Regions from separate parts of the Ensifer sp. NM-2 genome, predicted to be linked through region 2. Evidence: riboswitches for the same ligand, from Rfam matches in the RefSeq annotation. Region 2 holds a riboswitch; the other holds the start of a gene.
The links. Region 2 has a riboswitch for cobalamin ahead of nrdH (glutaredoxin-like protein NrdH). Riboswitches for the same ligand answer to the same signal wherever they lie in the genome.
Positions count from the first base shown of each region.

Region 1: it holds a riboswitch for cobalamin, as region 2 does, so the genes downstream of both, C6558_RS09485 (DUF1636 domain-containing protein) here and nrdH (glutaredoxin-like protein NrdH) in region 2, are expected to answer to the same signal.

Region 1 is NZ_PVZR01000003.1:430,729-434,937, forward strand. Features, by position in the region: gene C6558_RS09470 (oxidoreductase) at 1-31, opposite strand, end outside; partial or broken gene C6558_RS09475 (winged helix-turn-helix transcriptional regulator) at 121-595, shown strand; gene C6558_RS09480 (DUF1330 domain-containing protein) at 885-1,178, opposite strand; cobalamin riboswitch at 1,366-1,582, shown strand; gene C6558_RS09485 (DUF1636 domain-containing protein) at 1,690-2,103, shown strand; gene C6558_RS09490 (ABC transporter ATP-binding protein) at 2,126-2,932, shown strand; gene C6558_RS09495 (ABC transporter substrate-binding protein) at 2,929-3,882, shown strand; gene C6558_RS09500 (iron ABC transporter permease) at 3,958-4,209, shown strand, end outside.
Region 2 is NZ_PVZR01000006.1:126,781-130,989, reverse strand. Features, by position in the region: gene metE (5-methyltetrahydropteroyltriglutamate--homocysteine S-methyltransferase) at 1-545, shown strand, start outside; gene C6558_RS14365 (acyl-CoA thioesterase) at 542-1,342, shown strand; cobalamin riboswitch at 1,494-1,720, shown strand; gene nrdH (glutaredoxin-like protein NrdH) at 2,022-2,243, shown strand; gene nrdI (class Ib ribonucleoside-diphosphate reductase assembly flavoprotein NrdI) at 2,261-2,677, shown strand; gene nrdE (class 1b ribonucleoside-diphosphate reductase subunit alpha) at 2,647-4,209, shown strand, end outside.

The DNA of each region.
Region 1 (4,209 bases), on a different contig from region 2:
CCAGGGCAATGCCGCGTTCTGTCTTGCTCATCGGCTTGTGCTTTCATTTTATCATGGAATATCGCTGAACATTCAGTTACTATTAAATTAGTAGTTAGTCACTATCAAAAAGATACTAACATGAGAAATCTGTCGAGCCAGCCATGCCTGATCGCCAGGAGCCTTGCGCTTGTGGGGGATGCCTGGAGCATGCTGATCATGCGAGATGCCCATGCGGGCCTGACCCGCTTCGATGATTTCCGCAAAAGTCTTGGTATCGCGCCGACGATGCTGACGGGGCGGCTTTCAGCGCTGACGGAGGAGGGGCTGCTGGAGAAACGCCGCTATTCCGATCGTCCGCCACGAGACGAATATGTCCTGACCGAAGCTGGCCAAGACTTCCTGCCGGTTCTGTTTGCCATCGGCGCGTGGGGACGCAAGCATCGCGGCGGGGGCGAGGTAACCCGGTTCTTCGACGCCGAGACCGGAACGGAGATCGATCCCGTCACCATCGACCGGGCGACCGGCGCTCCAGTCGGGACACGTCCCATTCGTATCGCCGCACCGGAATGAGGCACCCCAGGCAGATGAAGTATCGCCTGACAACGCCTCTTGAAATCGCTTCCAGCACAGAGTTGCCGGTCCGTTGGTCGAGCAATGTCTTATGACCGTCGCCGGCAAACGCTGATGCCAGATTAATAGGTCCGGTTGACAGTCGCGATCGATCGTCCTGATGGCGTGAGAAGTGCTCTGCCAATGTGCGTCGCAGGCATCATTCGTTAGCTTGTGTTGTATTATGATATTACATAACAGATGAATATGAAAATATGCCGCATGTTGATATGCCAATGCCGCACCTTTGCGGTAAACGTCGGAAGCTGCTGGAACAATGACGGCCCGACTGCTTAGGTGGCAACGCCTTCCAGCGTCATGATCCGCGTCTTGGCGCAGCGCTCTCGGATCGCCTTGAGGCGTTGATACGCCGGCGAGTTGTACCACTCGAGCAAGGAGTGCATGTCCGGGAACTCGACAATGACGAGCCGGTGCGGCTCCCAGTCTCCCTCGAGCACCCGGGTAGCGCCACCGCGCCCCAAATATCGGCCACCATAGCGCGCCTCCGTTGCCGGCACTTCCCGTATGTATTCTTCAAAGGCCGCGGCATCGGTGACCTCGACATCCGCAATCAGATAGGCGGCCATGGCAGATCTCCTTTTCCACACAGGCGCCATCGAAGGATACGCCCGTTGGTCGGTGCGGGCGAGTTGGTCAACATATTTTTGTGTTGAATAATGTTATGTTATCACATAACAAATGCGCATGAAAAAATGCGACATGTTGATAGGCCAAGGCCGTGCTGTCGCGGCGGTTGTCACCTCCGCCGAAGTGTGCGACGAAGGCTTTGATGGTGCTGCAACCGCGACAATGCGGAAGCGGCTGAAAAGGGAACACGGAGCGGACGACCCAAATGGGGCCGAAACCGTGGCTGCCCCCGCAACTGTGAGCGGAAAGCGCATTCACACCATGTCACTGGCGATCAGCCGGGAAGACGTGGATGCGCCGCGACCCGCGAGCCAGGAGACCTGCCATCGAACCGATCAACCACAACGGACGGGGTGTTCCGATGGAAAAGAACTGGTTTTTGCGCGACGGTCATCCGTCATCATGCCGCGTTGCCACATTCTCTCCGGACCAATCCGGAGGAGAAGAGACATGGCCAATCCGGTTTCCCGACAGCACACGATAACGGTCTGCACCGATTGCCGTTTCACCGGCGGCCCATGCCGTCCGGGAGCGGATCTGATCCAGCGGCTGAACCGCAGTATTGCCGCGCTCGGCGAGCCGCTCGACCGGGATTTCTCCATTACTGGGACGGTCTGCATGGCCGCGTGTACCAGGCCTTGCACCATCGCTTTCCAGGCAACCGGCAAGGCGACCTACCTCTTTGGCGATATCTCGCCCGAGGAGGATATCGATGATCTCGTCTCGTTCGCGACCACCTATGCCGGAAGGGGCGATGGCATGACGCGGGCGGCCGAGAGGCCGCGCGGGCTCAACGGCAAGACGCTGGCGCGCATCCCGGCAGCGATGCTGGTCTCCGAAGACATCGGCTGGCATTTCCAATGATGGCGCGGGGAGGGACGAGCCGATGAGCTGCACCGCGACAGGGGCCGGGCTTCGGGTCCACGCCCTGGATTGGGGACCGCGCCCGGACCTGCGGCTGGTCCGCGAGATCGACTTTGCCATTGCGCCCGGCAGCCGGCTTGCCATTCTCGGGCCGAACGGTGCCGGCAAGACCTCGCTGCTGCGCTGCCTCTATCGCTCGGCCCAGCCGATAGCGGGCGCAATCGAGGTCGATGGCGTCGACATCTGGGCGATGACGGCGCGCGAGGCGGCAAAGATCATTGCCGTCGTGCTGCAGGAAATGCCGAGCGACTTTCCCTTCAGCGTGCGCGACGTGGTGATGATGGGCCGCATCCCCCGGCGTGAGGGCATGAGCGGCTGGACCGCGAGGGACCGCGAGACGGTTGCGCACGCGCTCGAGCATCTCGATCTCACCCACCTTGCCGGGCGGCAATTCGCGACGCTTTCGGGCGGCGAGAAGCAGCGGGTGCTGATCGCCCGGGCGCTTGCCCAGCAGCCGCGCATCATCATTCTCGACGAGCCGACAAACCATCTCGATATCCGCCACCAGCTCGAAATTCTCGAGTTGTTGCAGACGCTGCAGCTGACGATCGTCACCACGCTGCACGACATCAACCTGGCAGCCGAGTTCGCGACCGATGTGGCGATCCTGACGGAGGGACGCATGACGGCCTTCGGCCCGCCCGAAGACGTGCTCAACCCACAAGCGCTTTCCGCCGCCTTCGGCGTCACCGCCACTGCCCACAACAATGCCGTTTCGAGCGGCGCACGCTTTTCCTTTTCACTTGCTCGACAGGAACTGATTTCATGAAGACCTTCATTGCCCATTCCGCCTTTGCCCTGCTGGTTCTGGCGGCAACGCCGGCGCTCGCCTATCCCGTGACCGTCAAGAGCTGCAACCGCGAGGTGACCTTCGATTCAGCACCGAAGCGCGCCGTTTCCAACGACGTCAACCTCACTGAAATGATGCTGGCTCTGAAATTGCAGGACCGCATGGTCGGCTATACCGGCGTATCCGGCTGGAAGACGCTGGACGAAAAGCTGCGCGAAGGCGTCAAGGCGCTGCCGGAGCTTTCGGAAAAATATCCGACCAAGGAAGTGCTGCTCAATGCCGACGCCGACTTCTACTTCGCCGGCTGGAACTACGGCATGAAGGTCGGGGGCGAGGTGACGCCGGAAACGCTCGAACCCTTCAAGATCAACGTCTATGAGCTGACCGAATCCTGCATTCACGTCATGGCCAAGGGCAAGCCTGTCATGGACGACATGTTCGTCGATATCCTCAATCTCGGCCGCATCTTCGGCGTCGAGGATCGGGCGCAGGCGCTGGTCGACGGTTATCGCCGCGATCTCGACAAGATCACTGCAGACACCGGCGGCATCGAACGCCCGACCCGCGTCTTCGTCTATGATTCCGGCGAGGAGAAGCCGTTCACGTCAGGCCGGTTCGGTATCCCGACGGCAATGATCGAGGCGGCGGGCGGCGTCAACGTCATGGACGACATCGAGAAGAGCTGGACCGAGATTTCCTGGGAGCCGGTGATCGACAAGAACCCTGAGGTGGTGGTGATCGTCAACTATGGCGAGGTCACCGCCGAGCAGAAGATCGCCTTCATGAAGAGCAACCCCGCCTTCAAGAACATCGATGCCGTCAGGAATGACCGCTTCGTCGTGCTCGATTATGTCGAGGCGACACCGGGTCCACGCAACATCGATGCCATTGCGCGCCTTGCCAGGGCCTTTCACGGGCAGGCGATGTAACCGAGGCGGCCTGCGGGAGCATGCCGTTTCGCATGCTCCCGCCTTTCCATTCCAATAATTGACCAGGGACGGACTGTGAAAACCACGACCGCCATTCTCGCGGCGCTGCTGTTGCTGTGCCTGACGATCACTGCCGCCGTCTCATGGGGTTCAGCGCCCATCCCGGTCTCGACCGTCTGGTCGATCATCGCCTCGAAGCTGTCGCCCGGCAGCGTCGACGTCGTCTGGTCGGCGGGGCGCGAAAGCATTGTCTGGGACGTGCGCCTGCCGCGTGTCGTGCTTGCCGGGCTGGTTGGAGCCGGGCTGGCCTTGACCGGCGCCGTGCTG
Region 2 (4,209 bases):
AAGTCACCGACCTGGAAACGGCCGGTATCGCCGTGATCCAGATCGACGAACCGGCGCTGCGCGAGGGACTGCCACTGAGACAGGCCGATCGAAAGGCCTATCTCGACTGGGCGGTCGAGTGCTTCCGCATCAGCGCCTCCGGCGTCGGTGACGAAACCCAGATCCACACCCACATGTGCTACTCGGAGTTCAACGACATCATGGCGGCGATTGCGGCAATGGATGCCGATGTCATCTCCATCGAAACCTCGCGCTCGAAGATGGAGCTGCTCGGCGCCTTTATCGATCAGGCCTATCCGAACGAGATCGGCCCCGGCGTCTACGACATCCACTCGCCGCGGGTACCCACTGTCAACGAGATGGTGCATCTGATCGAACAGGCGACCGACGGTCTGACGCCGGCGCAGATCTGGGTCAATCCGGATTGTGGGCTGAAAACAAGGCGGTGGGAGGAAGTTCGCCCGGCGCTCGTCAACATGGTCGCGGCGGCGCAAACGCTGCGCCAATCCTTCACTGCCGGCCGGCAAGAGGCCGCAAACGCATGACGGACGATAGCAATATCGAGAAGGCGCCGGGGGAAACCCCGGCGCCCGCCACCTTGATCGACATCGTCTTTCCCGGCGACACCAATCACCACGGCACGCTCTTCGGCCGTGCGGGCCTCGCACTCATGGACCGGACCGCCTTCATCGTCGCCACGCGCCACGGCCGCGTTCCCTTCGTCACCGCCTCCTGCGATCGCGTCGACTTCCGCGGCCCCGCCCACATCGGCCATATCGTCAGCTGCAGCGGCCGCCCGATCCGGGTCGGGCGGCGTTCGATGGTCGTCGAAGTCGATATGATCGCGGAAGATCTGACGGCCGGCACCCGCGATCTGTGCGCCCGCGGCCAGTTCACCATGGTCGCGATGCCGGAGGGCAAGGGCGCCGGCTGGTCGTTGCCTTCTCTCGACACCGATGCGATCGGAGCGCCAAAAGACGATGCCGTGCGCATGGTCGATATCGTCTTTCCGGATCAGGCCAACAGCTTCGGCGCCATGTTTGGCGGCGACGCGCTGGCGCAGATGACCAAGGCCGCCTTCGGCGCGGCGACACGGGCGAGCCGCAAGACGACAGTGCTCGCCTCCTGCCAGCGCATCGATTTCAAGCACCGGATCACCGTTGGCTCGATCATCGAGCTTGTCGCCAGGATTGTGCGCACCGGACGGAGCTCGACGACGGTCGATGTCGAATTGTGGTCAGAGGATTTGACGGGAGCGAAACAGACCCTGACTGCCCATGGCGCCTTCATCATGGTGGCAGTCGACGGGGACAATCGTCCTGTTCCCGCCTTCGCGGCTTGAGGATTTCAGCAGAGCTGTCAATGACGGCTCTCCATCCACAGGCTTCGCCGACACTTGTCGTTTACTCCCCGCTATCCACACCCGAAAAAATATTGTCCGCCTCCCAGGTGGCTTCGACATGGAACCTATTGACGCAATTTTCCCGACATATACTATATCTAGTGTTCGAGGTTCTCCCGATTCGCAAGGATTGGGAGCGAAGATGGGAATACGGTGCCGTCGTAGCGATTTCGCTTGGCTAAGCCGTGGCTGCCCCCGCAACTGTAAACGGCGAGCAACTGTCCAGCATTCGGCCACTGAAGCATGATGCATCGGGAAGGTCCGGACAGAAGCACCGACCCGTGAGCCAGGAGACCTGCCTCGATCGATAAACGTCCACGGGCGGGGTGTCCGGAGAGGTCAGAGGTGTGCATGGGGCAGGATGAAACCTGCCTGATCGTCTCGACGTCTCCCCGGAAGCGCCGTCTTCAACTTCGGGGTGAAGTCATGTCCGCGTCATCGAATTCCTATCATTCGCCAATGAAGAGGCGCGGGAAGCCGCGAATCTGACGAACAACCGCGCCCGGGTCTTCTCGACCCGAGCAAGCGGTCATCCTGCCAGTCCTGCATTTCGCCGGATCGCTTGTGCGTATCCGCATGCCTTTTCATGCCCAGATCCAGCCGACCAAACGAGGAAGAAATGAACGTCACCGTCTACAGCAAGCCCGCCTGCGTCCAGTGCACCGCAACCTATCGCGCGCTCGACCGCCAGGGCGTCAATTACGAGGTGATCGACATTTCGGTCGACCAGGACGCGTTCGAGACGGTCAAGGGCCTTGGCTACATGCAGGTTCCCGTCGTCATCGCCGGTCCGGAGCACTGGGCAGGCTTCCGCCCCGACAAGATCAGCGCACTGTCCTGAAGCCGAGGTACGGCGCGATGGGGCTGATCGTCTATTTTTCCACCCGCTCGGAAAACACCCATCGCTTCGTCGGCAAGCTCGGCCTGCGCGCCAGACGCATTCCCGTCAGCGCGGCCGACGCGCCGCTCGACGTGCACGAACCCTATGTGCTCGTCGTCCCGACCTATTGCGGCGACGACGGCCGGGGCGCCGTGCCCAAACAGGTGATCCGCTTTCTCAACGATGCGGACAACCGCTCCCACATCCGCGGCGTGATTGCCGCGGGCAACAGCAATTTCGGCGCGACCTACGGGATCGCCGGCGACGTGATCTCGGCCAAGTGCCAGGTGCCCTATCTCTACCGGTTCGAACTGTTGGGAACCGATGAGGACGTCGCCAATGTCAAAAACGGGATGGAACGATTTTGGACGTCTCAACACTCGAACGCCCCTTGAAGGCGACGGAATCGGCGCTCGATTACCACGCGCTGAACGCCATGCTGAACCTCTATGACGAGGACGGCCGGATCCAGCTCGACAAGGACCGGTTGGCGGCAAAGCAGTACTTCCTGCAGCACGTCAACCAGAACACCGTGTTCTTCCATAACCTGCGCGAAAAACTCGATTACCTCGTCACCGAGGGCTACTACGAGCAGGAGGTTCTCGACCAGTATTCGTTCAACTTCGTGCGCGACCTGTTCGATCACGCCTATGACAAGAAGTTCCGTTTCCCGACCTTTCTCGGCGCCTTCAAATATTACACCAGCTACACGCTGAAGACCTTCGACGGGAAGCGCTACCTCGAGCGCTACGAGGACCGGGTCTGCATGGTGGCGCTGACGCTGGCGCGCGGCGACGAGGCGCTGGCGCGCGACATGGTCGACGAGATCATCTCCGGTCGCTTCCAACCGGCGACCCCGACCTTCCTCAACGCCGGCAAAAAGCAGCGCGGCGAGCTCGTCTCCTGCTTTCTGCTGAGGGTCGAGGACAACATGGAATCGATCGCGCGCGGCATTAATTCGGCGCTACAATTGTCGAAGCGCGGCGGCGGCGTGGCGCTGTCGCTTACCAACATCCGCGAGGCCGGCGCCCCGATCAAGCAGATCGAAAACCAGTCGTCCGGCATCATTCCCGTGATGAAGCTGCTGGAGGATTCGTTCTCCTACGCCAACCAGCTTGGCGCCCGCCAGGGTGCCGGCGCCGTCTATCTCAACGCCCACCACCCCGACATCATGCGTTTCCTCGACACCAAGCGGGAGAACGCCGACGAGAAGATCCGTATCAAGACGCTGTCGCTGGGCGTCGTCGTTCCCGACATCACCTTCGAACTCGCCAAGAACAACGAGGACATGTACCTGTTCTCGCCCTATGACGTGGAGCGCGTCTACGGCGTTGCCTTCACCGACATCTCGGTCACGGAAAAATATCGGGAAATGGTCGCCGACAGCCGGATCCGCAAGAAGAAGATCAAGGCGCGCGAGTTCTTCCAGGTGCTGGCCGAAATCCAGTTCGAGTCGGGCTATCCCTACATCATGTTCGAAGACACGGTGAACCGCGCCAACCCGATCGCCGGCCGCATCACCATGAGCAACCTCTGCTCAGAAATCCTCCAGGTCAGCGAAGCCAGCGAGTACAATGACGACCTGTCCTACAAGCACCTGGGCAAGGACATCTCCTGCAATCTCGGCTCGCTGAATATCGCCGCCGCGATGGATTCGTCCGATTTCGGCAAGACGATCGAGACATCGATCCGGGCGCTGACCGCGGTCTCCGACATGAGCCATATCGCCTCGGTTCCCTCCGTCGAGAAGGGCAATGACGACAGCCATGCGATCGGCCTCGGCCAGATGAACCTGCACGGCTATCTCGCCCGCGAACGGGTCTATTACGGTTCGGACGAAGGCGTCGATTTCACCAACATCTACTTCTACACGGTGACCTACCACGCCATCCGCGCCTCCAACCGCATCGCCGTCGAACGCGGGTCG